DNA from 4 places in the Oceanobacillus sp. CF4.6 genome. Region 3 is predicted to be linked to each of the others. Evidence: riboswitches for the same ligand, from Rfam matches in the RefSeq annotation. Region 3 holds a riboswitch; each other region holds the start of a gene.
The links. Region 3 has a riboswitch for cobalamin ahead of ACHABU_RS00570 (DUF4430 domain-containing protein). Riboswitches for the same ligand answer to the same signal wherever they lie in the genome.
Positions count from the first base shown of each region.

Region 1 (8,133 bases), on a different contig from region 3:
TCGCAGCATCTTATTGGCACGATATTTAATATAACCAGCCATTTCATCCAGATCAATTCCGTCTACGTCTTCCAAAACATAATTGGACCACTCGATTTCCAAAACAACTGATTCTTGAAAATGAGTATATACCCAATTGGTAAATTCCTCGGTATTGTATTCTGGATTTTCTGCGAGTGTAGCTCGAAACAATTCCGCGATAAAGCGGCCATGTTCCAGTTCATCCCGATTAATATAACTGATCATGGTTGAGGTACCGACCATTTTATTTTGCCGTGCCAGATTATAGAAAAAGGCAAAACCGGAATAGAAAAACATTCCTTCCAATAAGGATGTGTATACCAATGTTTTTAAAATATTTTCCATTGTTGGGTTATCCACAAAGTTATTATATTGCTCCACCAGATTGGCATTTCGCTTCAGCAACACTTTATCTGTTCTCCCAAGCTGGAATGCTTTATTTTGTTCGTCCAGTGAAACAACAGAGGATAACACATAGGAATAACTCTCATTATGCACGGCTTCCTGTTGTGCGATGACCGCCATGATCGACTGAACAGCAGGATCTGTGGCATATAAAGATATCAACAACGCTGTTCTCGTTTGTGGTGCATCCAATGTGGATAACAGGCCGATTATTTTGAGATATGCTTCGCGTTCTTCAACAGTCAAGGATGAAAACTGCTTTACATCACTAGACATATTGACCTCATCCGCCTGCCAATAATTCCCGACTAATCGCTTATACATTTTATGCCAATGTGGATAAGCAATATCATTCCAGTTGAGAATTCCACTCGATTTCCCACCAAATAGGGCGGTTGACTTGTTCGGATTTAATGGTTCCAATGTTTTCGCCTTTTCAAGCAAAGCTCTTGGCATGCTGCAACACTCCTTCCACCCACGATTCCACTTTTTGTTCCTGACTTCCCCTTGGAGACTGCTCAATTTTCAAACCGCTCCACTTACTTTCGTAAAATTTCCACAATTTATCCACAGCTTTGCAAAACAATTCGTCTCCACCGAATTGGGTATCACCCGTACCAAATACCGCTATATTGTCTGGTTTATATCCAACTTCAAGGACAAAATCCTTTATTTCATCGGGTGTTTTCCCCATTTCCCATGTAAATGTTCCAATAAAAAAATAATCGTAGCACTCCGGATGAATGGGTGCGTCAATACCAATTCGGTGATTATCCACAGTGACACCTTCGTCTTTTAATTTCTTTTCCACGATTTCAGCGACCTCTTTTGTGTTCCCACTATAGGATACATATGCTATAAGAGCCTTCAACTTTCACACCACTCACATTCTTCGACATCGTTGGATGTTGACCGTACATAATACGTGGTCTTCAGCCCTTCCCGCCATGCCTGGAGATGAAGATCGAGTAAAACTGATGCTCGAATGGTATTTGGTACATAAAAGTTAAATGAAATACTTTGGTCAATATGTTTCTGTCTGACGGCATTCTGCTTAATCGACCAGCGCTGATCGACAATATAAGCGGAACGGCGGTAAATATCGTACGTATGATGATTTAAGTCTGGTGCTGTTACCGGAATCTTAAAGTCCTTTTTCTCCTCATTGTAAAATACATTAAAAATCGGATCAATGCTTGCGGTGGACCCTGCAATCATTGCGGTCGTTGAGTTCGGAGCAATAGCCATTAAATAGCCATTACGCATGCCATGCATGGCAACATCTGCCCAAAGAGCGACCCAAGCTTCACTTCGATAACCCTTTTCCGTAAAGTAAGCACCCGTACTCCACTTACTACCTTCAAATGCCGGATAACTCCCTTTTTCCTTACTCAGTTCCATACTATTTTTTATCGTTAGAAAGGCAACCTTTTCATACAGTTCATCAGCATAATTAACTGCATCTTCTGTTTCCCATTTTATATTTTCAAGGGCAAGAAGATGATGCCAGCCAAACGTACCCAGTCCGATTGCACGGTACTTTTTATTCGTCAGTTCTGCTTGTTTTATCGGTAATGTGTTGATATCAATCACATTATCAAGCATACGTACTTGGATTTTTATCAGACGATCCAACACATTATCCGGAACTGCTTTTCCAAGATTTATCGAACTTAAATTACAAACAACATAATCACCTGCTTGATACTTTTTAATAATGGTATTTTCGTTTTCAAGAAATTCCTCTACAAATTGAGTCGGGGACTGATTTTGGGTAATTTCAGTACATAAATTGGAACAATAAATCATTCCATTATGTGAATTGCTGTTCTGTCTATTAACTTCATCTCGGTAAAACATAAACGGAGTTCCTGACTCAAGCTGTGACTTCATAATCCGCTTCATAATATCTATGGCAGCTATCTTCTTTCGGGATAGCGCATCCGATTGTACACAAGCTTCATATTTCCTCCGCCATTCGCCATTTCCTTTTTCCTCATCATAAAAATCCTCCAGCGAAAATCCCATCACCTGGCGTACTTCGTGAGGATCGAATAAATACCAATCTTCCCGTTTATCGACCTTTTCCATAAAATAATCCGGTAAACATATACCCGTGAAAATATCATGCGCGCGCATGCGATCATCGCCATTATTCAGCTTCAAGTCCAGAAATGATTCGATATCTTTGTGCCAAACATCTAGATAGATGGCAATTGCACCTTTTCTCGTACCAAGCTGGTCAACACTTACCGCTGTATTGTTTAATTGCTTAATCCACGGAACTACGCCACTGGACATTCCTTTAAATCCTTTAATAGAGCTCCCTCTGGCACGTATTTTCCCCATATAGACACCTATGCCCCCGCCGTTTTTGGAGAGCTTGGCGATATCGGTATTGCTGTCATAGATCGATTGCAGGCTGTCATCCACCGTATCAATAAAGCAGCTGGATAACTGTCCATGTGTCTTTCCTGCATTTGTAAGTGTTGGCGTTGCCACTGTCATATACAGATTACTTAAAGCCCAATAAGCTTCCTCCACCAGTTTGGAGCGCTTTGCCAAGTCTTCATCCTGCATTAAATACATCGCTATGACCATCCAGCGTTCCTGGGGAAGTTCATAAATCTGTTTGTTATGATCTGTTGCCAGATAACGCGTTGCAATTGTATAGATACCTAAGTAGTTAAATAGATAATCTCGATCTGGTTGAATTAACTTCTCAAAAAGATCCATTTCTGTTTTCGAGTATTTGGAGTAAAGGTTTGGTGCATATATCCCTTTATCGGTTAACATTTGCACCAAATGATACAGCGATCCATAACGAGAATCCTCGCTATAGCTTCGATTGGCCGCTGCCTTACGATAAAGCTCCTTCAAATAAATTCTTGCTGCCGAAAACGTCCAGTCTGGATTCGACTCATCGATGTTTTCCAAGGCTATTTTTATAAGGATATCCATTGCTTTTTCTTCTGGTGTATCCTGATTGATTGTTTTCATTGCTTTCTCCATCAATTGGTTTACTTCTACGGATAGTCCTTTCGTAGATTCGTTAATCGTCTGTAAAATTTTGTCCTGTTGGTTAATGGTACCTGTAACCATCAGATCTACCTCCTTATATCTATATGTACAATGAAAAAGCCGTCCTTCCCCAAAGGATGAACGACTATAAAACGACAGAAATAGTTTGTATTCCTATCATCCCATAATCTCTCTTCCCGGAGAAGTGAAACTCAAAGTTGAAGGCAGGTCTCCTGACTTGTGTATCGTTTTACTAGAGTCCTTCCCATATTGCTGCCGTTAAACGAACAATATAGTGGAATTCTCGTTCATCCACACTTACAGTTGCGGGGACAGTCCCGGAATCTAACCGAGTTCCCTTTTAAGACAAATAATGTTATGTCACCTTAACTTTATATACAATATATAGTATTTTTAAATTCTGATAAGTCAATATCTAGTGTTAAGAGTAGCATAATGATATTACTTATGCAATCTTTTTCTATCGTTCATTTCTAGATTGATAGAGTTTTTAAGGGTCAACCTAATAAAACTGTAATATAAAAATACACACGCATTTTTAACATACCGCGTGTGTATTTGTTTAACATTATTTATCAACATAATTATCCCAAAACTACCCGATCGTCTTCAAACTGTTCGCCACGTATACGCTGGAACTCATTCAAAAGATCTTTTACAGTGAGTTCCTGTTTGGCTTCTCCTTGTGCTTCAAATATAATTTGACCTTTATCCATCATAATTAATCTGTTTCCAAGATCCAAGGCCTGTTGCATATTATGCGTCACCATTAACGTCGTTAGGCCAGATTCCCGGACTACTTTTTCAGTTAGTGATGTTATCAATTCTGCACGGGACGGATCCAATGCTGCCGTATGCTCATCAAGCAGGAGGATATTCGGTTGGGTAAATGTCGCCATTAATAACGAGAGTGCCTGTCTTTCACCACCCGACAGCAAACCAACCTTGGCGGATAGACGGTCTTCCAATCCAAGATTCAATGTTTTTAACTGTTCCCGAAACAAATCTTTTCTTTTCTTCGTTACTCCAGATTTTAATTTTCTTTTTTTGTTACGTGCGTAGGCCATCGCAAGATTTTCTTCAATTGTCATGGATGGCGCTGTTCCTGCCATTGGGTCCTGGAAAACCCTGCCGATAAATGCAGATCTTTTGTATTCCGGCAGGTGAACCACTTGTTTCCCGTCAATGATAACATCTCCAACATCAGGCTGAATGTTACCGGAAATCACATTCATCAATGTTGATTTACCTGCACCATTACTACCGATGACCGTTACAAAGTCTCCTTGTTGCATTTTCAAATTTATACCGTTTAATGCTTTTTTCTCATCCAGCGTACCTTCGTTAAACGTTACGGAAATATTAGCGATATTAAGCATGATTTTTCCCTCCTGACTGAGCACTAAGCTGCTGACGTTTTAGAAGTCTTCGTTTCTTTTCTTTTCTCGCGTGAAATATTCTTGGGCCTACTAATGCAATAATAACAATAATTGCCGTGATCAATTTCATATCGCCTGTCTCGAGAAAGTCTACTCGAAGTGCAAGCGTAACAATCATACGATAGATGATCGCTCCGCCGATGACTGCCAATGTTGCTCTAGCGATTGTTTTTGTACCAAAGAGAGCTTCACCGATAATAACGGATGCCAGACCAATGACGATCATTCCAATACCCATATTTACGTCTGCAAATCCCCCGAGCTGACCGATTAACGCACCAGAAAGTGCCACAAGCCCATTCGACAATCCAACACCGACAATCGTTAGGTTATCTGTATTAGCTGAGAGACTTCGGATCATCTTTTTATTGTCCCCAATTGCTCTTAACGCCAACCCTACTTCCGTTTTCAAGTAAAAGTCTGTAATCAGCTTAATGGCAATGGTAACAATGAGCATAATCAATACGATTCCCCATGTATTCGGGAATCGATCTAATCCGAATGCGGCAAGAAGCCCATTTAACACATCATCTATTCCAGTCATCGTCCAAATGGAATTCAGCTGATTAAATACTGTCGTTTCATTAAGCATGGATAATGTAGGCTGACCCAAAATTCTGAGGTTAATTGAATAGAGGGCAGTCATCATCAAGATCCCTGCAAGCAGTGCATTCACTTTACCTTTTGTATGTAATAAACCAGTTATACATCCCGCAATAAATCCAGCAAGCAATGCAAACAATGTTGCAAGCACTGGAGGGACGCCATTTACAATGGATAGAGCTGCTACTGCCGCTCCTGTAACAAAGCTTCCATCTACTGTCAGATCAGGAAAATCTAATACACGGAAGGTTAAGTAAACGCCTAAAGCCATAATGGCATAAATAACTCCTGATTCCACAGCACCGAACATTGATATAAACATAATTCTTTCCTCCCGCTACGTCTAAGTAAAGTATGTATAAAAGATATAGATTGCTTCAGTGAATATTAAAGGAGCCAGATAAGATAAATACCCGGCCCCAACAAGATTATTGCTCTACAAATTGTGCCTGATCGTCCCATTCAGAATTCCACTCGATACCTTGTTCTTCTGCAGCTTGCTTATTCATAAATAATTGAATTTCCGGTGGATACTCAGCAGGGAAATCACTTGGTGACATCTCACCTGTCAAGATTTCTACTGCCATTTCTCCAGTACGGTAACCAATTGTATGGTAATCGATGCCAAATGTGGCAAAACCACCACCAGCTAGTGAATCAGGCTCACCCACAATTAGTGGAATATCCTGGTCATTTGCAACTCCAACTACACTATCCAAAGCAGATACTACCGTATTATCCGTAATGATGTAGAATACATCTGCCTCACCGACAAGTGTTGTTGCTGCCTGTTGTACTTCCGCAGAATTGGCTACAGTACGCTCAACTACTTCCAACCCTTGTTCCTCAGCTGCTGCTTTTACGGATTCAACTTGGGAAACAGAGTTTTGTTCACCAGCGTTGTAGACCATACCAATCGTTGCACCTTCGAAATAAGTATTAATAAATTCCACGGTTGCATCAATTTGTTCTGGATGGAGGTCAACGACACCAGTAATATTTTCCCCAGCTTCATCCATTGATGGTACTAGACCTGCATCTACAGCATCTGTAACAGATGTGAAAACAATTGGAATATCACTCGTTGCCTGTAGCGCACCAAGCGCACTTGGCGTTGAGTTCGCAAAAATTAAGTCAACATCATCTGCTACAAATCCATCAGAAATTGGTTTAACATTGTTCTGATCATTCTGGGCACTTTGGAAATCATATTCCACCTCAAGACCTGCATCTGCCAAAGCATCTTTAAATCCTTCGTAGGCTGCATCAAGAGAAGGATGTTCCACAATCTGTGTCGCACCAACTTTATATGTATCTCCACCTTCTGAAGATCCGCTGTCAGCTTCATCATCAGAGCCACAAGCTGCCAATGTGATGATAGCAACAGCTACCATTAAAATTAATAATTTTTTCACGTTTATTTCCCCCTATTCGACGATAATTGTTTTCTAAATATTTAAACGTGATTATATCATACTATTTATTCATTTGCGATAACTTTTTTAGTCCAGAAATGTTGTTTTAAGCAATCTTCCAAAAAGTTCCACTATTACTTAGTACCTATGTATAAATAAAAGAGATGGTTTATGATAACACCATCCCTAAAAATTATTCGTCTTTTGCCTGACCTTCTACATATTTCCCATAATCCGGGACTGCGATAGTCTTAAAATTGCGAACGAGTTTCTGAAGTCCTGCCGTCAATTCATCGCCAAACATTGGTATACCATGGCCAGTCCCTGCAGCTTTTGGATGTATAGCCGCAAGCTTTTGAACGGAAATTTCTGAAGCATCCCAGTCAGGTGTATAATACCTGGGTGGACCATTCACTTCTTTAGTTTGCATCACTACCTTTAGTAATTCGTCCTGCTTCACTGTTATAAAAGCATCTCCTGCTAGTAGGGTTTTGTCTGATTCACGGAAAAAAGATACATGCCCCGGCGTATGACCAGGTGTATGCAGCCATTTCCATCCTGGCATGCCAGGCACTGTCCCATCTTCAGGTAATGGTGAAATATTCCCATCTAAATAGATTGGTTCCTCCGGAAATAAGTCGGAAATCTTAGCAACCATTCCACCTTCAACACTTGGATCCGGATACGAATAGCTTTCTTCTCCTGTCAGAAAAGGAAGCTCCAGCGGATGAGCAAATACAGGAATATTCCATTTTTCCACTAGTTCTTCTGCTGTACCAACATGGTCAAAATGCCCATGTGTTAAGATTAACGCTTTTGGTTTGGTATTTTCTCCGAAGAGTGTTTCCGCCTGCTCCATAATTTTATTGTAGGATTTTGGCATTCCAGCATCAACAAGCACCCAATTTTCTGCCTGTCCTACAAAGTACAGGTTCACAATCTGGTTGGTAAAGCAATGGACATGCTCTGCTACTTGTGTGAGCTTTCCACTTTTTATGGACGTCATTGGCATATACGTATCCTGTTTATCATTTTGTTCCATATAAAAGCCTCCCTATTAGCGTTATGTACTGTGTTGTCCCCTTAACGACTATCATTAACCTACTATGACGCCGTGGCTAACGTAAATGCTTCGGGGGATTATTTTTATGATGCGTCCGCTTCACCTCAGCAAATAGATTCTCCTGTTCACTTGCAAGTACAGGTTG
Region 1 is NZ_JBIMEX010000003.1:262,760-270,892, forward strand. Features, by position in the region: gene ACHABU_RS08105 (ribonucleotide-diphosphate reductase subunit beta) at 1-882, opposite strand, end outside; gene ACHABU_RS08110 (flavodoxin) at 863-1,297, opposite strand; gene ACHABU_RS08115 (ribonucleoside-diphosphate reductase subunit alpha) at 1,294-3,528, opposite strand; cobalamin riboswitch at 3,654-3,851, opposite strand; gene ACHABU_RS08120 (ABC transporter ATP-binding protein) at 4,053-4,847, opposite strand; gene ACHABU_RS08125 (ABC transporter permease) at 4,840-5,832, opposite strand; gene ACHABU_RS08130 (ABC transporter substrate-binding protein) at 5,939-6,925, opposite strand; gene ACHABU_RS08135 (MBL fold metallo-hydrolase) at 7,119-7,967, opposite strand; gene ACHABU_RS08140 (DUF421 domain-containing protein) at 8,044-8,133, opposite strand, start outside.
Region 1: it holds a riboswitch for cobalamin, as region 3 does, so the genes downstream of both, ACHABU_RS08115 (ribonucleoside-diphosphate reductase subunit alpha) here and ACHABU_RS00570 (DUF4430 domain-containing protein) in region 3, are expected to answer to the same signal.

Region 2 (8,133 bases), on a different contig from region 3:
GCAATTATGCTACCGTCCGTAATGGAATTTCTATTGCCAAGAGCGTACGACCGGTTAGCACAAATTACGGATACTTTGTCTGTTTCAGATACCAGGCGGTCGATAAAAGCAAGGGCGGAAAAAGCACCGATATTTATAAAAGATTTAGTCATTAATCTTGAAATACCTCATAAACTAAGTGATTTTAATGTTGCAAAAGAAACCATCCCTGATTTGATTGAAAATATACTAATTGATATTAAAAGTGAAAGAAATGAATTTGTTATAAATACGAAAAATCTCGAACTAGAGGTCAAAAATTTGGTTATGAGCGTATGGTAAGTATGTTTAAATTAAAGAATTCTTTAGTTTCAAAAATTGAATGTGTATAATGATATCTAAGTTGCCATGCATCCATATAGAGTGATAAATTGAATTAAATTTCTAGTAAACAACAAAATTGTAAGCGATATCAATACTGGGGTTGATTAGATGAAATTATTTTTAAAATAATAGGAAAGGAGTGAGGGTATGTCACTACGAGATAAGAAAACAGCCAAAAAAAAGGAAGAAATTCTTCAATCTGCCATTAGTGTTATCTATGAAAAGGGATACCACAATACAACTATTGAAGATATTGCAGCAAAACTATTAATGACAAAAGGCTCTGTCTACTATTATTTTAAAGATAAACAAGATCTATTGTATGAGAGTTATAAAATGCTGCTAGAGAATAGTATTGATAGATTTAATAAAATTATGGAACGCGAATTACCATTAGAGCAAAAGTTAAGAAACGCATTGCAATCACATATTGAATATCTCCTCGAAGAAAAAGCTGGGTTTGATGCAGGAATGAAGCCAGAGCATTTCTTTGATGGTGATCAATTAAATACTATTTTAGAATTACGTTCAGAATATGCTGCATGTTATGACGAAATAATTAAATTAGGAATTAAATCGCGTATTCTAAACGAAGTAAATGTTAGAATAGCTAGAAATTTAATCTTAGGGGCGATGAACTGGATGCTACAATGGTATTCTCCTGACGGTGAGATGACGAAAGAAGAATTGGCTAATATAGCTTCTGATTATTTAATGCGGATTCTAATTAAAGATTAGCTAACATCAATTTTTACTACTAATAAAACAAAATATAACGATGGGGGACAAATTATTATGGCAGAATTAATAAAAATGGAAAAAAGTGAAGGCATTGCTACAGTAACGATTGATAATCCACCAATGAATGTTCTGAGTATGCAAGTTACAAAAGAGTTAGACGAAGTATTTCAGACACTAGCTGAGGACAATGAAGTTATCGCAGTTATATTAACAGGTAATGGAGAGAAGGCATTTATGGCTGGAGCGGATATTAAAGAGTTTCCAGATAGAGGAGCGAATAAGGGTGTAGTCGATACACATGCAGTATTCAATCGGATTGAAAATATACCGAAGCCAACAATAGCTGTATTAAACGGATTTACGCTAGGTGGAGGATTGGAACTTGCTTTATTATGTGACATTCGCATTGCTGAAGATCACGCAAGAGTAGGCTTACCTGAAATTAATTTAGGTATCCTTCCAGGTGGTGGCGGCACACAAAGGTTGCCGAGACTTATTGGAAATGCAAGAGCTAAAGAGGTCATGTTTACGGGTGAACCATTATCTGCTGAAGAAGCTAAAGAAATCGGTATTGTGAATTATGTAATATCAAAAGGAAGTGGCATAGAGGAGGCCACAAAACTTGCTAAAAAATTCACTAATAAATCTTTACAATCATTGAGTCGAATTAAACACTTAGTGAACGTAGGTAGTCAACTTTCGCTTGAAGAAGGTTTACAAAAGGAAAAGGTGCTTTTTGATGAGATTTTCGTTACACAGGATGCTAAAGAAGGTGTGAGTGCTTTTATCGAAAAAAGAAAACCTGAATTTACACATAAGTAATGCTTTAATTGATAGAAAGGGAGTTTGAAAATAGATAATCATCTTGCGCAAGCTGAATCGAATTTTCAGCCTTATGTAGATTTTCATACTCCAGATTATCATTAATTTGCTGGAAAAAATATGCTACCTCATTTCTTTAACTGAAACAATCATAAGGGATCGTGTAAAGTGCTGCAGAAAAAGGATACTCGCACGTCAAACATCCCTTAAAGCAGATATTGTAAATGAAACTCCTGCAATGACAATGGAAAAACTATGTGCGTCTGGATGGGAGCAGTTACATTAGGAACTTTATCGATTGCTAGTGAGATGCTGATGTTATTAATGGAAGATACACTGCAAAATAACGATACAGGGGGAAGGAAATGAAGGCATTTATTTCACCAAAAAAAATCTATCATGGGGAAGGGTCCATAAATGTGTTAGAAACAATCCTAAAAGAACGGAATGCACAGAATATTTTCTTACTTACAGACCCGATTTTAAGGGAACTGAATGTAATTGAGCCTATAATTGAGATTATTCATCGATTGGAATTGAAAGTTCAAATTTCAACAGACGTTGTACCAGAACCTTCCTTGTCGGTAGGAAATCGTATAGTAGAAAAAGTAAGAGATCAAAATCCTGATTTAGTGATTGGTGTTGGTGGTGGAAGTGCCATCGATTTAGCGAAAGCAGCGGCTGTTCTTGCGGAAAACGAAGGAAAAGTAGAAGACTATTTGAATTTAACTGGAACGAAAACATTTCAAACTAAAGGTTTGCCAAAGGTTCTCATTCCTACCACTGCAGGAACTGGCGCCGAAGTAACAGATATTGCCGTTTTTTCATTAGAAGAAACGAAAGATGTCATAACGCACGAATATTTACTTGCTGATTATGCGATAGTGGATCCAGTTTTAACATACACACTCCCCCCAAAAGTTACTGCTGCTAGCGGTGTTGATGCATTTACCCACGCGATTGAAGCGTACACTTCGGTAAATGCAACTGCGTTAACCGACACGTTAGCAGTTGAAGCAATGGATAGAATTGCTAGTAATATCCGTACAGCAGTTTGGAACGGAAGCGATAAAAAGGCTAGAGGGGAAATGGCGCTAGGTAGCCTCATGGCTGGGATGAGCTTTTATAATGCTGGGGTTGCTGGGGTCCATGGACTTGCCTATCCGTTGGGAGGGTTATTTAAGCTTCCCCACGGGGAATCAAATGCAGTGTTGCTTCCGTATGTTTATGATCATATTTGGCCCTCGTGTATCGATAAGATGAACCATGTTGCAAAAATTTTACGTATTCCTTTAGGTGGGAAGAGTGATAGAAATATAGCGATTGACGTTGTTCGAAGTTTACAAACACTAGTGAAAGACGTGGGATTACCAACGACAATCAAAGAATACAATATAAAGCAAAATGATATTGAAACTCTGACGGAAAATGGTATAAAACAAACTAGATTATTAAATCGCAGCCCGAAAAAATTAACCAAAAAAGATATTCGCGAAATTTATCAAAATTGCTATGATGGAAAACTAAAAAGTATAGAATAGGGAGAAAAAACGATGTACCGAACAATAATCGAACCAAGAGTTTCAGAGACCGATGGCGTAGGACATATTAATAATACAACAATTCCAATTTGGCTAGAAGCGGCACGCAATCCAATTTTTAAATTGTTTACTCCTGATCATTCTTTTGATAATTGGAAAATGATTATTTTAAATATCAATGTGGATTACCTCAGTCAAATATATTTTGGAAAAGAAGCGGAAGTGCGAACCTGGGTGAGGAAAATTGGAAATTCCAGTTTAGAATTATACGAGGAAATTCACCAAGGTGGAACACTTTGTGCTAAAGGGAAAGCAGTATATGTGAATTTCAATGTAGAGGAACAGCGCTCAGAGTCAATTCCAGTGGAGATTAAGGAAGAATTGGAAAAACATTTGTACGATAAATAGGGGGGATGAAGAAAAATAATTGTAGTCTTTATGTTAAAAAGGTAGAGCCGACACGAGATAATTTTAAATTAATCTGAGAAGAGTTTCATGATTTAAGATGGAGAAGCAGTTACAGATCTACGAAATAATGAATCTATTTATGCAATAGTTGAAGAAACGGTAAGTCATTTTAGGGGAATTGATATTTTAATTAATAATGCTGGTGTTTTATCAACCAGTTTTGCTATGGATGTCTCCGAGGAGGATTGGGATATGATGTTTCTTTTGGGAACGTTATTCACACAAATATTTCATCTTCCTATTTGGCTAGACATATTGGTTTGAAATCTGGTGTTCCTATTGAGGCTCCAGCTTTAACTCTCAATCGTTTATGTGGATCGGGTATGTAGGCAATTGTTTCAAGTACACAAAATATTTTCATGTTTCATATAAATGTTAGATTTTCTCCATAAAAGTACAGAAATCCCTAAAAGCATTACTCCGAATGCAAGGGAAGGCTCACCAAATATAATGTCATCGAACGGGAATCTGATTTCTGCAAGAACCCAACTTAAAGTCATATGACCACCTGTAGGCGTCAAAATAAATCCTGAAATTGCAAATCCAACAGACCAACCTTTTAATTGTCCTATTTTATTTTGTTTCAATTTAGTAAAAAAACTTATAATTAAAAGTAGTGCAACACCTGACGCATCCCCTTTAAATTTACATGCCTGTAAAACAAAAAAAGGGGCTCATTAAGAGCTCCTTTTAAAATTCATAATAAAGGCTTTTACAATGATTCCGTCATTCATCGGTTCTAAATCGAGTTCCGGAAGACGCTTAAATCCCATACGTTCATAAAGAGATAACGCTTGTTTCATAAAAAAGGCAGTATGAAGACCGATTTGTGCGTGTTTTTCTTCCCTTGAAACGTTTAAACAATGTTCCACTAACGCTTTTCCGATTCCTCTTCCACGAATATCCGGGTCCACCGAAAGCATTCGTATTTCTGGATATTCTTGAACATTCTCGCTAAATTCATACGCTTGAATAGAGGGAGGGAACAAAACAACACTCCCGACAATACGACCGTCTAGTTCGGTTACGTATATTTTTGCATTGTTTTTGGTATCATTATCCGAAAGAATGGTGCTTTTTAATACTTCCCAATGTTCTTTTGGAACCGATTGTTCATGTTCCTTGTAACTTTTTAACCGAAGGCTTCGAACCGCTTCTATTTCTTCAGGATTCATTTCTCTGATTTTCAAGTCCATTCATCTCCTTTAATTATCATTCTATCTTAATTATATACACCAAAGTTTTGCTTTTTGTAAAAAAACATTATTTTAGTTGCAAAAAAAGGAAGATGAACAACAATCTTAGAAAGTTGAATAGATTTTGAAAAAAACTATTTAACATAACCACTAGAAAGTAGTCAAACAACTTCCCATTACCATAACAAAATCTTTCAAGTAAGAATAATACACTAGTAAAGTGGTGAAACATATGAAACTAGAAAACAGTGCAGCAGTCATTACTGGTGGAGCAAACTGTCTTATTACCAGTATTCATTTGTATAACTTTGATAGCCTCTTTGAGTTTTTTTAGAGTCACTGAGATAACGGACGATAAAGCATTCTTACCACGCTAGGGTTTTCAATTTACAAAAAAGAGGAACTATTCTATAATTATCATTAACATAAAAAATAATCAGACAAATAGGTTTTTAAATGACTCCAATATGGAGATTCATTTAAAACGAAGAGGGAAGTTGGTGCAAAACCAACACGGTCCCGCCACTGTGAGCGATGAGGAAGGTTAAAAAATACCCACTGTGTGATTTACATGGGAAGGGTTAACCAACCGTTGATTCGTAAGTCAGGAGACCTGCCTATTTGTTTTTTAAGCTTCCTCGAGGAAAAGGAATGTTTAAAGTGCATCGTAATCTATCTCTCGTAGGTTTTGTGTCATACAGACCTGCTTTTAGAATACATATGTACCTTTCACATTTACGCTTTTCCATAGGGAATGGCGTTTTTTTATGCAAAAATATTAGGAGGAGAAAAGATGCGCGGCAATTTTTTTAAAAAGTGGGGATTATTAGGTCTTGTTCTTTTATTAAGTATTATGATTTTTGCAGGGTGTGGTGCACAGGAGGAAGAACAAACAACACAAGGTGAAGCAGGTGTATCTGATGTTGAAGAAACAAATGAGGATACTGATAAGGAATTAGAAGAAGGAAATGAAGAATTATTTCCGGTAACAATTACAGATGATGCTGATCAAGAGGTTACAATTGAAACCGAACCTGAATCAATTGTTTCAATTCAACCTAGTAATACCGAGATTTCATTTGCCCTCGGATTAGGTGATAAAATAATTGGTGTTTCAGACTATGATAACTATCCCGCTGAGGCTCTGGAAATTCAAAAGGTTGGTGCACAAGATATGAATGCGGAACTTATTCTAAAGCTTATGCCGGATGTAGCACTTGTTACTGATTATCATTACGAAAATCATCAAGATATTTTGAACCAATTTGAAGAAGTAGGAATTAACGTGATAGTTATTGGAAGCGCAACCTCTTTCAACGATGTATATGACCAGATTGAAATGATTGCGACTGCAACAGGAAGTCAAGCACAGGCGGAAGAAATGATTACAGATATGCAAGAGCGCCTCGAATCTATTAAAGAGAAAGCAGAATCTATTACAGATAAAAAGAAAGTTTGGGTTGAAGTGTCACCAGCCCCAGATATTTTTACAACAGGTCAAAATACGTTTATGCATGAAATGCTAGAGTCGATTAACGCCATAAATGCTGCAGAAGAAGAAGAGGGATGGGTGAAACTTACAGAAGAGGAAATTGTTACTTTAAAACCAAATATTATTATTACGACTTATGGGTACTATATAGAAAATCCGGCGGAAGAAGTATTGTCTCGTGAGGGATGGGCGGAGGTTCCTGCCGTGAAAAATGAACAAGTATTTGATGTTGATAACGATACGGTTACAAGGCCAGGTCCTCGCCTAATCGAAGGGGTGGAGACACTTGCTGAGCTCATCTATCCGGAAGTATTTAACGAGTAAAATCGTTTGGTTGTATGTTTTAAGTGGAGGGCTTGTACTTGGTACAGCTCTCCTTGGTTTATTGGAGAGCAGTGTAACCATCCCCATTCCTACAATTTTACATATCGTTTCTGAAAATGCTTTAAATATTGGATGGCTGAACGATATTCCTAAAAATGAAGAAATGATCATATGGAACATCCGTTTACCAAGAGTTTTACTTGCACTCTGTGTTGGTTCATCTCTAGCATTGGCTGGTGCTGCCTTTCAAGGACTTTTACGAAATCCATTAGCAGATCCTTATACAATTGGAGTTTCATCAGGTGCTGCTTTAGGGGCAGTGTTCGTTTTGTTTTTTCAGGTAACCATTATTGGATTAGGAAGTTTCACACTTCCAATATTTGCAATTATTAGTGGATTTATATCTTTGCTCATTGTATTTGGCTTAGTTCGATTAAGCAATAAAGGTTTAGCAATTGAAACGATAATCCTGGCAGGAATTATTGTAAGTGCTTTTATAGGATCTATCGTATCTTTAATCATTTCATTAGCAGATCAGGATTCCATGATGGAAATTATCTACTGGCTATATGGAAGTGTTGCCATGAGGGGGTGGAGTCACGTTCAGCTAATCCTGCCCTTTATGCTTATTGGCATCTTTATTCTTCTCATTCACTATCGTGAGTTAAATGCACTAGCATTAGGTGAGGATGCGGCTGATCACATTGGAGTAAATGTAAAAAGAGGGAAAATATTTATATTAATTGGTGCATCGTTATTAACAGGTGCTTCTGTCGCGGTTTCTGGTTCAATAGGGTTTGTTGGTCTTGTGATTCCCCATCTCGTTAGACTTGTAACAGGTCCGAACCATCGACACGTCCTGCCATTATCTATGCTAGTTGGGGGAGCTTTTCTAATTTTAGCAGATTTAATTTCAAGAACTATCATTGCTCCGAGTGAACTTCCGATTGGTGTCATTACAGGGTTAATTGGTGCTCCAATCTTTGCGGTATTACTTGTTCGAGAAAGGATTAATAGGAAGGGGTAGAATCATGATTAAAATAGAGAATTTAGCAGGCGGATATAAAAATACCCCCATTATTAAAGACCTTCATCTAGAAATTGACAGAGGAGAGTTTTTTATGCTACTCGGGCCAAATGGGAGTGGTAAAACAACATTATTTAAACTCATTACAGGTCAACTGCC
Region 2 is NZ_JBIMEX010000002.1:366,192-374,324, reverse strand. Features, by position in the region: gene ACHABU_RS05420 (iron-containing alcohol dehydrogenase) at 1-321, shown strand, start outside; gene ACHABU_RS05415 (TetR/AcrR family transcriptional regulator) at 511-1,101, shown strand; gene ACHABU_RS05410 (enoyl-CoA hydratase) at 1,159-1,926, shown strand; gene ACHABU_RS05405 (iron-containing alcohol dehydrogenase) at 2,292-3,467, shown strand; gene ACHABU_RS05400 (acyl-CoA thioesterase) at 3,480-3,875, shown strand; partial or broken gene ACHABU_RS05395 (hypothetical protein) at 4,011-4,076, shown strand; gene ACHABU_RS05390 (hypothetical protein) at 4,121-4,264, shown strand; partial or broken gene ACHABU_RS05385 (DUF981 family protein) at 4,274-4,549, opposite strand; gene ACHABU_RS05380 (GNAT family N-acetyltransferase) at 4,613-5,125, opposite strand; cobalamin riboswitch at 5,561-5,766, shown strand; gene ACHABU_RS05375 (ABC transporter substrate-binding protein) at 5,925-6,947, shown strand; gene ACHABU_RS05370 (FecCD family ABC transporter permease) at 6,910-7,974, shown strand; gene ACHABU_RS05365 (adenosylcobinamide amidohydrolase) at 7,979-8,133, shown strand, end outside.
Region 2: it holds a riboswitch for cobalamin, as region 3 does, so the genes downstream of both, ACHABU_RS05375 (ABC transporter substrate-binding protein) here and ACHABU_RS00570 (DUF4430 domain-containing protein) in region 3, are expected to answer to the same signal.

Region 3 (8,133 bases):
GTTCAATCAGCACTTCGGATTCATTTAGCTCAATAGAGGCATTATTTAGCATATATTCATTTGTAGCCCATTCTTCATTGTCTATATAATATTTTAGTTCATTATAATATTCATTTAGATTGGCGTTGCCGCTTACGATAAACGAAATAGGTATGATATATTGCTGTTGAAGGTCTGATAATGCAGCATAGACAATTTTCATTGGTTCATTAGACTCCTGAATGACATAGCTTTCCAACGAATCATCATTAGGAACTTTTATTTCATCCATTATTTCAGAGTTTTGTACAACAGATTCTTCGCTTCCCATTTCCAACTGGTCCTCATCTGAGCTTTCCATTAGTCTGGAACCCTCAGATTTTTCAACATTTGTTGCTAGATCGACATCAGAAAACTGCTCAGAATTTTGGCCCACCAGATTGTCGTTATTCAACATAACTGGAATAATAATAATGAAAGCCACGGCCATCATGGTTGCCAGAACGGGGATTAGTTTTTGCTTTTTCTGTCTCTTTTTTGTTGGTGAGGGGTCCGTAAGGCTTGAGGAGATGCGGTGGTATAATACATTTTTTTCTGTATCATCTTTTATTTCAGGCATTTCCTGTAACCTATCAATGATTTCCTGTTGTTCTTTATCTATTTGCCTCATTGAGCATCTCCTTCTTTCTCGTTTTGTTCAAGCAAGAGCTTTTTTAATGTTTTTAGACCTCTATGCTGTGTTGTTTTAACTTTGCTCACACTAAAATTAAGTATTTCAGCTGTTTCCTGAATAGAGAAGGATTGCAGGTATCTTAGAATTAATACACTTTTTTGATCGATTGTACATTTGTCAAGATATCTATAGATTTGCTTCATCTGCTCATTTTTAATAGCTATTTCCTCAGGTAAATCATTTTCATCGGGAATGGATTCACCTTTTTCGGCCCAGTCAAAAAGGTCGATGATTCTACTTCTTTTTCTCTTCAAATAACGGAAATAATCATATGTAACATGTCTTGCAATAGAAAAGAGCCATGTTTTTTCACTGCTCTCCCCCTTAAAGTTTGGGTAAGACTTTAATACTTTAATATATACTTCTTGAATAAGATCTTCAGTCGTTTCTTTCTTTTTCACCATGTAAAAAATGTACTGGAACAGATCCTGATGATAGTTATCATATAACTTATCGAAAATGGCCTTCATGGAGACCCTCCGTTCAACTATATAGTCGTTATTCATATAAAAAGGTTACAATCATACTATATGGTTTGTAATAAAAGCGCAACCTACTGGAAGTGTATGTAAGCCATGATTCACGGAACTATATTATAATAGGTAACTCAACTTTTGCAGAGTAAAATTGAAAAGATGCTTGGTAGAATTAGTTGGCATGGAGATACACATTTTATTGATGCGAAATTGAAGTAGATAAAGAAAAGAATACCAACTGCAAATCAGTTGGTATTCTTGATTGTAAATCTCTTAACAGCATAGTTACTAAATAAATGAGACATAATTGGGTATAAGAGAATAATAAACACTGCATTACCAATAGCATGACTTGTATCAAATGGAAGACCTGCAATGTAATAAGGCCAAAATTGTCCAGTTATTTGATAATTGGTTAATGATATGACAAAACCATACAGATATCCACTGAATACCGCGAAAAGCACCGTGATAAATAGAGGTACACGTTTAAATATTTTACTCAATAAACCGCTTAAAACACCAATGATACCCCATGAAATAATTTGCCATAATGTCCATATCCCCATCCCCATAAGCATGTTGGAAAGAAAGGTTGTCACAATCGCTAAGAGTATTGCTGATAAAGGGCCGAGTATAATGCCGCATATTATAATCAGTGCAGTTACTGGTTGAACATTTGGAATAAACTGGAACACATATCTTCCTGCAATTGCTATAGCAGCCAATAAAGCTATGATTGTAATCTTATATGTGTTCATCGTCTATTCCCAGGATTGTAAATCAAAAACAACTATATCACCAGGAGAAAGTTCGTATTCGTTAGCCCCTACAGTTGGCATTTCATCGTTAACGAAGAACATCCAAGCGGTTTGTTCCTCATCACTTGCTTCGACTCTTTCAATTGATGTAATAAATGCACCATCAAAGTCTGTTTCAATGTAGAAATTTTTCTCCATAACATCCATCAGTATATCGCCTTCTTCAATCGCAATCTCCTGCTCAGTTACGAATTCCTCTCCTTCATTTATCGAAATCGTAATTCGAACAGAATCCTCAGCCACCTCTTCGGAATCAGAAGTTTCATTTGTACTTACTGAAGTATTTTGTTCGGTGTTATTCTCAGATGAACATCCAATCAATAAACCTACTGTCATCAAGATTACTGCTAATTGCAAAATCCATTTTTTCATTGTTTCCCCATCCTTTTGCATTCATGTTACTGGAATTAATCTGTATTCTATAAAAGTATAAAAAAAGTCCGCCTTTAAGTAGTTCAGGCGGATTAAAGACAAACAAATAATAATAGCTGTTACCATGCTTATGTATTTGTATGTCTCAATCGCTTATACCCTCGAAGCATTGAAACAATTGTCTATTGGCAGGTCTACTGACTTATGATTCAAACCTACTTTAAGCCCTTCCCATATGGATTACCATACAGTGGATTGCTTATTTCGTAATCATTTACAGTTGCGAGGACAGTTCCAGACTTCCACTGGATTCCCTTTAATACCAATAACAATATTCAATTATATTATACGATTCAATTCCAATACAAAGTTATCATAGCATAAGAAAATTAAATAGAAAAGCTTTAAAACTTTAAATATTTTCATGATTCTGTGGTAATTTGAAACTGAAAGTAGTCCCTTGATTTAGTTTACTTTTTACTTGGATGGTCCCTTTGTGTGCATCAATTATATTCTTAGCAATGGCAAGACCCAGTCCAGTACCTTTCTTTTCTTTACTCCGTACTCTGGATTTATCAGCCTTATAGAATCGCTCAAAAATAAACGGTAAATCTTCTTCAGGAATCCCACTGCCGCTATCATTCACTTCCACATAAAATTCCTCCGGTTTGTTTGTTACTGCAACCCGGACAGTCCCGCCCTTCGAAGTATGCCTAATCGCATTGTCGATAAGATTGGTAAACACTTGCTCAATTCTGTCAGGGTCAAAACTGGTATTTGGAAAGTCAACGTTCATTGTTAGTGTAAGATCAATCTCGTTATCAGAAGCGAGACCTTTGAATTTATTTACAATTCGTTTGATATAGGATTCAATACCCAACGTTTCCACGTTTAAGTGAATTTGGCCTGATTCCATACGTGCAAGGTCAAGCAGTTCATTAACGAGTCGACCCATTCGTAACGATTCTTCGTGAATAATTTGGGCCAGCTCATTTTTTTCCTCTTTTGTATCGGCAATATCATCGACAATTGCTTCACTGTAACCTTGAAGCATGGATATTGGAGTGCGTAACTCATGTGAAACATTGGCTATAAAATCTTTTCGTAATTTATCCAAACGTCTTTCTTCTGTCATATCACGAATGACAGCTACAGCACCCCTTACATAGGACTGGTCGTATAAAGGTGTCATCAGCATTACGAAATTTCTTCCTTGAAGACTGATCTCTCTTAAAACTGCCTGTTCCCCATCGATGACTTCTTTTAAAGCTTCTTGAAGTTCTGTTGGAAGTTTTCGACTCTCATTCATTACAACATCATTCTCAAAATACCATCCATCGATATATTTCTGGGCAGGCGGATTTATGACCAGAATGTCTCCCTTCCGATTGAGAGTAACTACTCCATCTGCCATCGAACTAACGATACTGGATAATTGTTCCTTCTCCTGACGTAAAGCATTAATATGAAACTTTAGCTGTCTTCCCATTCGATTGAACTCTACAGCAAGTTCTCCGATTTCATCATGCGTCAGTACTGGAACCTTTGTATTAAATTCACCTCTTGTAAGATCATAGGCTGCTTCGCGCATCTTAATTAAAGGTGATGTTATTCTAGTAGATAGAAATACTGCAAAAAAGGCAGTAAGCATAATAGCAATACCTGCGCTGAGTAAAATTAATTTCGTTGTTTCTGCCTTGGTTTGATTTATGATGTCAAGAGATTGAAACACAAAAATTGCACCACCATTTTCGGTGGGCGATCCAACGATAATAATCTCTTTATCTTGTTCCGGAAGATTAATTTGCTTTTGGATTTTGTTTTGCTTTTCAATTACTTCATTTACTTCTTTCCTGGATTCAAGCCATTCATCGCCTTCGGAAACTAAATCATCATCGCTGCTGGTAGAAAGCCAAATATCCTCTTCACTATAGATAATTGCGATGCGGCTAGTTGGGTCTTTCAGCATCTCTGTCATTTCTTCAATGAAATTTCTATCCTGCCCCCGTTCAACCAATGAAGAAATTTTTGTAGCCGTTTGCATCATTTCATTTTCCGCTTCTTGTATATGGAAATTTTCAAAGAATTGCATGAGAAATACAGACAAAATAGATAATACAAAAGCAACCAGCAATAAAATAGTTAACGAAAGTTTACCTACTACACTTTTCCAAAACATTATGCATCATCAACTTCGAATTTATAACCAACTCCCCAAACAGTCACAATCATTTTAGCTGCCGATTTGGAAACGGTACTTAATTTTTCCCGCAGTCGTTTAACATGTGTGTCCACTGTGCGAAGATCACCAAAAAATTCATATTGCCAAACTTCTTTTAATAAGTGCTCCCTGTTAAATACTTTATCGGGAGATTTGGCAAGAAAACAAAGCAATTCATACTCTTTAGGAGTTAGACTAACTTCCTCTCCATCTGCAGTAACTCGATGCGCATCATCATCAATCGTAATATGTGGAAATACCATGATATTTTTTGAAGAAGTGTCCACTTCGTGAAAAGAGGATGAAGATACTCTTCTTAATAAGGCCTTCACACGTAATACCGCTTCCCTTGGACTGAATGGTTTTACAATATAATCATCTGCTCCAACTTCAAAACCCTGCACGCGGTTTCCTTCTTCGCCTTTTGCAGTCAGCATAATCACAGGAGTGTCTTTTTCCTTCCTTAGTTCCTGACAAGTTTCAATCCCGTCCATTTCAGGCATCATAATATCTAGGATAATCACATTATAATCATTATTTAAAGCCTTTTCCAAGGCATCCTTTCCATTTTCTGCTTCTTCTACGATATAATCCTCACGTTCAAGATACATGCGAATAAGTCTGCGAATTCTTTCTTCATCATCTACAACCAAAATCTTAGCATTTGAATCCATGTCCATGTTAGCTCCCCCTATATTAATCTCTAAAGTAGATTATAAACCATATTGTGATAAATGTATAAAAAACGAGGTATCATTATGATACCCCGTTCTGTAATGAAAAGTCTAAGCGTATGAATGAAGACCGGCAAGCACTAGGTTAACAACAATCAGGTTAAACATGATAATGGCGAATCCTGCTACCGCTAGCCATGCTGATCTTTCACCATGCCATCCCCTTGATAAGCGCAAGTGTAGGAAAGCAGCGTAAAAGAGCCAAGTAACCAGTGCCCAAACCTCTTTCGGATCCCAGCCCCAGAAACGACCCCAAGCAATTTGGGCCCAGATGGAAGCGAAAATTATGCCACCTAATGTAAATATTGGGAAACCAATTGTAACTGAGCGGTACATTATTTCGTCCAACAAATCCGGTTTTATATTTTTAAGCAATGGTTGGATTTTTGCAGCAATCCGTTTACGTGTAAACAATCTGACAAGACCATATAGAATAGAACCAGTAAGAATAGACCAGATTACGGTATTAAACTTGCTTCCAGAATCTGCTCCTTGCATCCAGGATGGTGTCTCAAACAATGGTTCCATGACTCCTTCTGTCAGAAGGGTTCCATCAATTGGTCCTGCAATTGCAGGTAACTGATAGTCTGTTGTGACCATGCTATTCCCTTGCTGATATTCGAAAGTCGCATTGTAATTTATGACATTGAAAGCGGAAGTAATGACGATAAATCCAATAAATAAGAACATTGTATAAATTACAATCTCGAGCCAAACATTCTTTTGGTTTCTAACAGTTTGATCGATTTGTCTAATTAAATACATAATCCCTGCCACAAAGCTGATGAAAAGGATACCTTGACCTAAAGCAACGGTTGTTACATGTATGTACAACCAGTGACTTTGCAATGAAGGTACCAATGGTGAGATATCGGTTGGGAACATACTAGCATAAGCAATGATAATCATTGCAATAGGAAGTGCAAATAGCCCAAGATACGTTAATTTATAATAGAAATAAAGGATTATGAACCCTAGGACCATACACATTCCGAGAAATGTCATAAATTCGAACATATTACTTACTGGTGCATGTCCGCTAGCAATCCATCTTGTAATAAGGTATACAAGTTGTGCTACAAATCCGATTATGGTTATTGTTATTCCAATCGTACCTGCTTTGGTTTTCTTTCTTTTTTCAGATTTATTCTGTCTGATTGTTGCCCCAAAGAAAAATGTTGCAATCAGATAGAGAATAAATGCGGAATAAAGCATTGTACTGCTTATATTAAGCAAGTCCATCATAATCTCCTCCTTATCTAGAATAAATCTGCTGAGATTATATTTGCAAATTTATTCCAGTTCCTGCTGGTCTTTAACCATGTTAATGGATGTATTTTCTATTGATTTTTCAATATCTTTATTGAGGCCAAACCAATTTTTATTGGCATGGGCTGCGATCAAGAGCCCATTACCTTTCGGATGAATCCAGATTCGGCGATGCTGCCAATACATTCCTTGGATAACACCAATCATAAATATGGCTGCACCAATACTAAAGAACCATAATGTATTATCTACTCTTAGTGTAAGGCCACTGACATCACGCATTTCAAAATCTTCAATTGCGAGTTTAAATTCATTCTCTCCAGTCGCATCTATATTTTTTCCAATACCAAGAAAGCTAACTTCAGGATTGTCACTATCTGGAGGATATACCATTAATACGAATGCTGGATTCCTTGGATAATTAGTTTCTGATGCTGGAATTCCATTGTCATCCATAAAATAATCTGGATAATATTGATCTATCATCACACGAAATCCATTATCGAGTTCATAGACAGATTCTGGATTCGTTAAATCAATAGTAAATGAGCCCAATGATGTTTCATCTGTATCCTCTGTCTCATGAATTTTAAAGGTCATATTATGAAATTCATTCACTTGATATCCGGATTGGTATAGTGTGTATCTATCGAATTTTGCTGGTTTATTCATTTGAATGGAATCTTCAAGTATTGGTTGGAGTTCAGTTTCAGCTCCGGCGACTGCAGTATCCCCAGCTTGATAGATAATGACATCCGTCTGAAAGTTACTCGGTACTACGCCTTCTTGCTGAATCGCCTGCGTAAACCGTTCATCATCTTCATCATGTGTTTCCATAATAAAGTCTTTATTTTCGATGTAGTATTTACTATTGGTACCAGGAATAACAATTTGTTCTCCTTCCCTGACCCAGACGTACTCATCTGTATACATCAGAGGTGTAGAACGTAAAATAGCCGCAATTAGGATAATAATTAAACCAATATGGTTCACATATGGACCCCATCTGGAAAATCTTCCTTTTTCAGCAAGAATATGGCCATTTTCATTTCTGACTTTATATCGTGCCTTTTTTAAATTATCTTGAACTGTTTCGATATCCTGTTTGGATACGTTCTCCGTTTCGCTATATAAGCGCTGCCTGTTTAGAAATGTTTCATGACGTTGTGCTTTTTGCCTTTTTAACGCTTTATATAATGGAACAAATCTATCTAAACTACAGATAACAAGCGAAATACCGATTAAAGCAATTAAGAGTATGTACCACCAGGAACTGTATAAGTTATGAAATCCCAGTTGATAATAGATAAGCCCTAGTATGCCGTAACGATCTTCATAAAAAATTGCAGGATCGCGTGATACTGCATCCTCAGGTATGTATATTTGTTGCGGGAAGATGGTTCCGATCATTGACGCAACTAACGCAATAACAATTAACCAGACTCCTACTTTAACTGAGGAAAAGAAACTCCATATTCTGTCGACGATGGATTTATTATACGTTTGTGAACGACGTGCAGTGCCATCA
Region 3 is NZ_JBIMEX010000001.1:97,793-105,925, forward strand. Features, by position in the region: gene ACHABU_RS00555 (hypothetical protein) at 1-649, opposite strand, end outside; gene ACHABU_RS00560 (RNA polymerase sigma factor SigX) at 646-1,182, opposite strand; gene ACHABU_RS00565 (ECF transporter S component) at 1,434-1,949, opposite strand; gene ACHABU_RS00570 (DUF4430 domain-containing protein) at 1,953-2,381, opposite strand; cobalamin riboswitch at 2,552-2,723, opposite strand; gene ACHABU_RS00575 (ATP-binding protein) at 2,794-4,560, opposite strand; gene ACHABU_RS00580 (response regulator transcription factor) at 4,560-5,276, opposite strand; gene ccsB (c-type cytochrome biogenesis protein CcsB) at 5,388-6,578, opposite strand; gene resB (cytochrome c biogenesis protein ResB) at 6,630-8,133, opposite strand, start outside.

Region 4 (8,133 bases), on a different contig from region 3:
AAAGGAAACAATTTACTCTACAAGTATACGTACAATTTTAATTGAAATAATTTGAGAACGAACATTCTCGAAAGAGTAGAAAAAAGAAAGCTTAATCCAAGACAGACAGTGTCATATCGATAATGCTTTCCAATTTTTCTTTATCATCGCTTGTTTTCGCTAATACTCGCAATCCCACTAATGAATTATGAATAAATTGGGAGAGATTTTCCGCATCATGATGATTTGATATTTCTCCTAATGTTTGACCTCGTAGCAATAGCTCGTACAGTAGTTTTTCAGTCTTTGAGAAACTATCCACAACTTTCTCTGCCACCTCTTCGTCTTGCAGGGATAATTCAACTGCTGTATTTACTGTTAAACAACCAATAGGTTTTTTTTCATTTTTATAAATTGCAATCTCAAATAAACGCCTGATGGCCTGTTTTACCGAATCCAGTGGCTTTACTTGCGAATCTATCTTGGTCCCTATTACCTCTTCATAGCGATCCAATGCTCTCATAAATAATGTGTGCTTATCGCCAAATGTATCGTATATACTTCTGCGATGGATGCCCATATGCGTGACTAAATCTTGCATCGAAGTTTTTTCATAGCCCTGTTTCCAAAAGAGTACCATAGCTTTTTGTAATACTTCATTTTCATCATATTCTTTGATTCTTGCCATCCAATTCCCCTCCTTTCTAAAAAACTATAGCAGCTCTTTATAACGTCGTTTAAAAAGTCTTTAAGTACTTAGAAGCTTGTTTTGAGAACGACCATTCTCATTTCTCTAAAAAAATATCACTTATCCCTTACCTTATATACCCTACGATATCATTTAGAGAACGATCAATCAATAAATAACTTCAGTAATTATTATGACATTTCTCTATGCTTCAGAACCATCGGATAGTGATTTTTTCTCAAATTATATTTCAACAAGAGAAAAATTGTTAATTAAATAAATTTTTCATCTTACATTATCCTGACTCTTGATTGCCTTGTTCCGCAATCTGGCCCGTTTGCTGAACAAAGACCAATCTAGACTCTTTCACTAAACTGCCCCGTTAGTTTAAGTGTAATCGTTCACAATATCTATATTTAGTTTAACATAAATTTTCAGATTACCTTGTAAAATCAAGCGAAAACTAATCAATTTTCAATTTAATGGTAAATTTAAGTATGTCAATTTACATTGATGGTCATTTTACATTACATTTTTAACGTTTGCGACAGGTAACAGAATCCGATGTCTGACTGAGACATTTTTTTAATTAACCTATTGTATTTTTCAGATAATAGAAGTATACTACATTACACGAGTAATGCACTAACTCGCATGAAGGGAGTTGCAGACTTGATTCTTAATTCCAATGGGTCGAAACCAATTTATATACAAATTGCAGGATGGATCGAAACAGAAATATTAAATGGAAAACTCAAAGAAGATGAAAAAGTTTATTCCCAATATAAGCTTGCAGAGATATTTACGATTAATCCTGCAACAGCTGCAAAGGGATTAAATATACTTTCTGATGAAAAAATTCTTTATAACAAACGGGGCCTTGGAAAGTTTGTGACCAAAGATGCTAAAGCAATCATTATGGATAAACGGAAAAATCAGACACTAAAGGGTTTGCTAAAGGAAGTGTCATTGGAGGCGGAAAGGTTAACCGTTGGGGAAGAAGAGTTAATTAAAATGCTTCAGGCTATTCATAACGAACGTAAGGGGGATGCGGAATGAATGTTATTGCATGTAAGGGGTTATCAAAAAAACGAGGACAACTTAAAGCTTTACATGATTTGTTTTTTTCGATTAAGGAAAATACGATTACCGGCTTAATCGGTAGAAATGGGGCAGGCAAGACAACGCTTTTAAAGATACTTACTGGTTATTGGAATGAAACATCTGGTGAGGTTAGCGTGTTTAAAGAAAAGCCATTTAATAATTTACTAGTCTCGGCAAATGTCATCTATGTGGATGATCAAATGGGTTTTTTTACGAGGCTGACATTAAAAGATATTTTAATCGAAGCGGAAAGATTTTATGTAAACTGGGATAAAAAACTGGCAATGCGTCTCTTTGATTATTTTTCTTTTTATCCAAATGATTTTCATACCATTTATCCAAAGGTAAAAAAAGTACATTTAATATGATTATCGACTTATTATCACGTTAGTCATCACTTAGAAGAGATTGAGGATTTACTTGAAGAGGTTCTGCTGATTGATCAAGTTAAAAAATACTTTCACCTTTCCATGGATGAATTGAAAGAATTTGCAATTGGTTTGACAGGAAGAACCGAAATAGTTATGCAGTGGGCAGCAAATAAAGAGGTAAACCACACAGGAACAGTAGGGGTAGACACAACTTATTGTGTCATAAAAAATGGTTATTTAAAGTTCCTGAAAACATAGAAATCAGTAGTGACTCGGATGTTTGGATAGAATATATAAAGTGATTGGGAAGCGTTCGATTCAATGAGCTATTAATAAATTATGTTATACTAAAAGGAATAAATATTTCGCTTTATGAGGACTTTGTATACAAAGTTGAACAGGGGAAGCTGGTGAAAATCCAGCGCGGTCCCGCCACTGTGAAAGAGGAGAATCCATCGAATTCCCTGTTTTAATAAAGGGAAGACAATGGGTTTGTTGATTCTGAGCCAGAAGACCTGCCATAAGGAAAAGTAGCATTTAAATCCTACGGGAGATAGGAGGGTGCATGAACTAATCTAATTTCTGTGCATTTTTTTGCAATGATAATGAGTAGTGTCATTCACAGGCATCTTCCGTAAAAGAAGGTGTTTTTTTATTTGATGAGGAGAAGATACAGTATGGATAAGATAGCTATTAGCGATACCAAAACAATTCAAACACGACTAGTTATGCCACCTGATACTAATCATTTAAATACTATTTTTGGTGGGAAAGTTCTTGCCTATATTGATGAAATTGCCGCTTTAACTGCCATGAAACATGCTAATAGTGCTGTTGTAACAGCTTCAATTGATTCAGTTGATTTTCTATCTTCGGCAAAGGTTGGAGATTCATTGTCCTTGGAGGCTTATGTTACGTATACGGGGACAAGCTCCATGGAAGTCCATGTCAAAGTAACCGCCCATGACTTAATAAGAAATGAAAAGAAATTAACGACAGAATCATTTCTTACCATGGTTGCAGTTAATGAAAATGGAAAACCTGTTCCGGTCCCTGGGGTATTCGCGGAGAGTGAAGTGGAGAAAGAGTTATATTCATCGGCACCAGCGAGAAAAGAGAATCGCCTACGACGTAATGCTTATAGGCAGAAACAGATGTAATGGCCAGGAGTTGTCCGACTAAACAATTTTGCTGAAAACGGTTAGTATTTATACTAAATGGTTGGAGGGATTAAAATGAACGAAAAAGTTGTGATTAACGACGTAACGATTGATGCTATAAACTTTCAAGAAGAAACAGTGAAAAAGGATGGAAGGGCATTAAAGAAAATAAGATTTGATTTTAAAGTAACCACAGAGGACTATCATGACATCACCACATTGCTGTATAAAAATGATTTCATGGTAAAGATGCCTGATAAAAGCCTTGAATTCCCAGCTGTTATTCATCGTTACTCCACCTCTATTACTAATTTGTATGAAGCAGGGGCGGTTGGCGATTTTAAATTGGAATTGTTGGAGAAAGCCTGAAGATCCACCTGTGACGTTCTTAGTCATAGGTTTTTTGGTATATGCAATAAAATCCACCCACAATTATCTGATTATCCTTTTATTATGAAGGGAATCTCCATTTGAATAGAGAAATAAATAATAATGAAATTTCTAAGGAGGTTGTTACATATGAATCCTTTTCTAATTGATTTTCCACAAAAATTTGAGACAGAACGATTGTTGATGAGGGCTCCCAGACCCGGAGATGGGAAAGCAGTAAATCAAGCAATTAAGGCATCTATTAATGAGTTGAGACCATGGATGCCATTCGCCAGGAACGTACCAAGCGAAGAGGAAACAGAAATTAATATTCGTCAGGCTTATATCAAATTTTTATCTAGGGAAGATTTGAGGTTTCATGTATTCTTAAAAGAAACGGGTGAATTTATTGTTTCTTCGGGCCTTCATCGAATCGATTGGAATGTGAGAAAGTTTGAAATAGGTTACTGGGCAGATAGCCGCTATACGGGAAATGGTTATGTTACGGAGGCTGTTGCTGGTTTGACCGATTTTGCTTTTAAGAAACTGCGAGCAAACCGTATCGAAATTCGCTGTGATGCCAAAAATAGAAAAAGTCGCGCTGTGGCAGAAAGATTAGAATTTAATTTAGAAGGAATTTTAATTAACGACGATATGTCTGCAGATGAAAGTGAGCTAAGGGACACTTGTATTTATGCGAAAATTAGAAAGTGATAGATATGCTTTTCCTTTGACCTTTAACATGCGATAATGACAAAAAATAGGATTGGATGAAATGATGACACAAATAATTGAATTAAAAGTAAAAGCGGACTTTATCGGTCACTATAAAAATAAATATCCATTGATTAATAAGGATGCAGTTGTGAATAACGAGTCATTGTCGTTGGAAGGTACCCTTGTCCATCTTGTGGATGATAATGGTACCTTTCTTGGCAAAGGATATTATGGAAAACAAAATAAAGGAATTGGATGGGTACTGTCTTTTAATGAGGGAGAGAAAATCGATTCCGTCTTTTTTAAAAATAAAATTTTGACAGCAATAAATAAACGTCAATCGTATTATAAAGATGAAAATACAACTGCATTTCGTCTTTTTAATGGGGAAGGTGATGGTATTGGCGGACTGACAATTGATTATTTTGATGGTTATTATTTAATCAATTGGTATAGCCAAGGGATTTTTTCGTTTAAGGAAAAGGTTATAAGTGTCTTAGATGAACTTGGTGATTATAAGGCTATATATGAGAAAAAACGCTTTGATACGAAGGGGCAATATATAGATGACGATGATTTTGTAAAGGGTGAGCGTGGTGAATTCCCACTACTCTTTAAAGAAAGTGGCATGGATTATGCCGTTTATTTAAACGACGGAGCAATGGTTGGTATTTTTCTCGATCAGCGAGAAGTACGCCAAGCACTTCGAGACAAGTATGCAAAAGGTAAACATGTGCTGAATACTTTCTCCTATACGGGAGCATTCTCTGTTGCTGCTGCGTTAGGTGGGGCAACTAAAACAACAAGTGTTGATCTTGCCAAGCGCAGTAAAAGTAAAACAATCGAACAATTCAGTGTCAATGGAGTTGACTTCGAGCAGCAGGACATCAAAGTTATGGATGTCTTTGATTATTTTAAATATGCGAAACGGAAAGAATTGAAATTCGATTTGGTTGTGCTAGACCCACCAAGCTTTGCGCGTTCAAAAAAACACACGTTCAGTACATCGAAAAATTATCCGGGATTGATAAAAGATACACTGGCGATCCTTGAGAAGGAAGGTATCATCATCGCTTCTACAAACAGTGCATCGTTTGGAATGAAGAAATTTAAAGGTTTTATTGAGAAAGGTTTTAAAGATATGAGTATGAAATACAAGATTTTAGAGGAATTTTCACTGCCAGCTGATTTCCAGGTGGATCGGAATTTTAATCAAGGAAATTATTTGAAGGTAGTTATTGTGCAAAAGGTAAATTAATGAAAAACCCGCTTTGATACAAAAATCTTAGCGGGTTTTTTAGTTGGTAAAAGACAGTTTCCATCTGTTAAAAAAAGATTATGATATTTTCGCACAGTTGTTGTTTTATAAAACTCGCAGTTGAGATGAAATGCGACGTAACTGCTTTTCCCGCCGTCCGGGATCGCTCTGGGCGGATGCGCATCCTTAGGGCACGGCCTCAGCCCCGAAGAAAAAACCACTCTTCTGGTCTTCGGACACGTGCTATTCCTGCAGGAGTCACCGCCCGCCGCTCACCCGGACTGGTAAGGCTGTGTGATATGATTTTTATAAAGCAATAATGCAGTTAGCTTAAAACCAGCTCTGGGGAAATATACGAAGACTCCAGCCGCCCGCGGAAAGCGAGTATATTTCCCCAGAGCGGTCGCCGAAGTTTCTATATACTGATAGAAATCAACCAGCAGTTACTTCATAGTTTATAGATTTTGTGGCTGAAACAACAATGCCTTTCGGTAGGACGAATAACCGTAGTCCCAGTCATTTAGAAAAGAGTTAAAGGTTATTTTAATAAAAAGCACAAAAAACTATTGTATATTTATTCTTTTTGTTGCATAATAATTCATACAAACAATTATTAAGGGAGCGTTCATATGATCACGAATGGGAAGGAAATTAATTTTCAGCAACAAGAACTAAAAGGGCGGGATTTTTTAACACTTGCAGATTATACCCAGAATGAAATCAATTATTTACTTGATTTGGCTGATTATATAAAAAAACAAAAACAAGAGGGGATTGCCTTCGAGCCGCTTAAAGGAAAAACATTAGGAATGATTTTTGAAAAATCTTCGACAAGAACACGTGTATCTTTTGAAGCTGGAATTTATCAACTAGGTGGGCTGGGGATCTTTTTAAGTTCAAAAGATATTCAGATTGGTAGAGGGGAGCCGATTTCAGATACTGCACAAGTTCTGTCTAGTTATTTGGACGGTATCATGATTCGGACTTTTTCTCAAGATACAGTTGAAGAGCTTGCTGCGTATGCGAATATCCCTGTCATTAATGGGTTAACGGATTTGTATCATCCATGTCAGGTACTTGCAGATTTGCAAACAATTAAAGAAATTAAAGGGAAGCTTAAAGGCATGAAAGTCGTTTATATTGGAGACGGAAATAATATGGCGCATTCACTGATGATTGGAGCTGCGATTATGGGAATGGAGCTTGTAGTTTCTGCGCCTGAAGGGTACCAGCCAGATTCGGTGGTTACCGAAAAGGCAATTGAACTAGCCAACGAACATGATGCTAAGATTAAGATAGAGAAAGACCCATCTATTGCAGTTAAGGATGCGGATGTTATCTATACAGATGTATGGGCAAGTATGGGGCAGGAAGAGGAACAGATGAAAAGGGAACTGGACTTTGATGGTTACGAGGTCAATGAGGCGTTATTGGCTGAGGCTAAGAGTGATGTAACATTTATGCACTGTTTACCAGCACATCGAGGTGAAGAAGTATCAGCTGAAGTGATTGACGGGAAGCATTCTGTTGTCTTCCAACAAGCGGAAAATCGCTTGCATGCTCAGAAAGCATTGATGACCGCTTTGATGGGATAGTAGTTAGACAAAAGAGATTATCAAAAAGGCCCTAATCTACAGGATTAGGGCCTTTTGATGTGTATGTGGCTAGTTTCGATTATTCGTGCTATTAGTCTTTCATACGGTTCGTCTATTTTACAGTTAGACCTTGGACATCCATCTCCAATAACTTCACTTGGTAATCGTTAAGTAGAGCTTGCATTTTCTCCGCTACAGATTGCCCACTTCCCTTAGGTGCGAAAGACAGCATTGTAGGACCGGCCCCACTAATCACAGTTCCGTAAACGCCATATTTTTTGGACTCATTCCTTATTTTACTAAAGTTAGGAATGAGATTTGCACGATATGGTTCATGGAAAATATCTCGTTCCATCATTTTTCCTGCAAGTTTATAGTTTCCTGATAAAAGTGAAGCAACGACAATATTGCTGATGCCGCTTGCACTTGTAGCATCGTTTCTCGAATAACTATTTGGTAAAACATCTCTTGCTTCTTCTGTCTTTAACTCGACATTCGGAATATATAAGATGACATCAACATCTAATGCCGACATTTGAATCCAATCAATTTCATTTTCGGTTACGATTGAAATGACGAGACCGCCATATAATGCTGGAGCAATATTATCGGGGTGTCCTTCTATTTCCGTACCATAACGTAGTTTCGCTTCAGAGGTCAATGAAAGATCGCAGACTTGATTAGCTAATTCAATTCCTGCAATGATTGCAGATGCACTGCTTCCAAGCCCACGAGCCAAAGGAATATCGCTCGTTTCTACTACTTTACATGGCGTAAGTTGCTTGTGGTGTCGTTCTGCAGTTTGCTTCGCTATTTTATAAATAAAATGTTCTTTATAGTTAGTTCTGTTGGAAGGAGAAGAATGGGAATAGAATTCCCATTCTTCAGACTC
Region 4 is NZ_JBIMEX010000009.1:157,169-165,301, reverse strand. Features, by position in the region: gene ACHABU_RS14610 (TetR/AcrR family transcriptional regulator) at 92-667, opposite strand; gene ACHABU_RS14605 (GntR family transcriptional regulator) at 1,340-1,726, shown strand; gene ACHABU_RS14600 (ATP-binding cassette domain-containing protein) at 1,723-2,139, shown strand; cobalamin riboswitch at 2,499-2,679, shown strand; gene ACHABU_RS14595 (acyl-CoA thioesterase) at 2,820-3,302, shown strand; gene ACHABU_RS14590 (DUF3219 family protein) at 3,378-3,671, shown strand; gene ACHABU_RS14585 (GNAT family N-acetyltransferase) at 3,822-4,385, shown strand; gene ACHABU_RS14580 (class I SAM-dependent rRNA methyltransferase) at 4,450-5,646, shown strand; gene argF (ornithine carbamoyltransferase) at 6,276-7,241, shown strand; gene thrB (homoserine kinase) at 7,354-8,133, opposite strand, start outside.
Region 4: it holds a riboswitch for cobalamin, as region 3 does, so the genes downstream of both, ACHABU_RS14595 (acyl-CoA thioesterase) here and ACHABU_RS00570 (DUF4430 domain-containing protein) in region 3, are expected to answer to the same signal.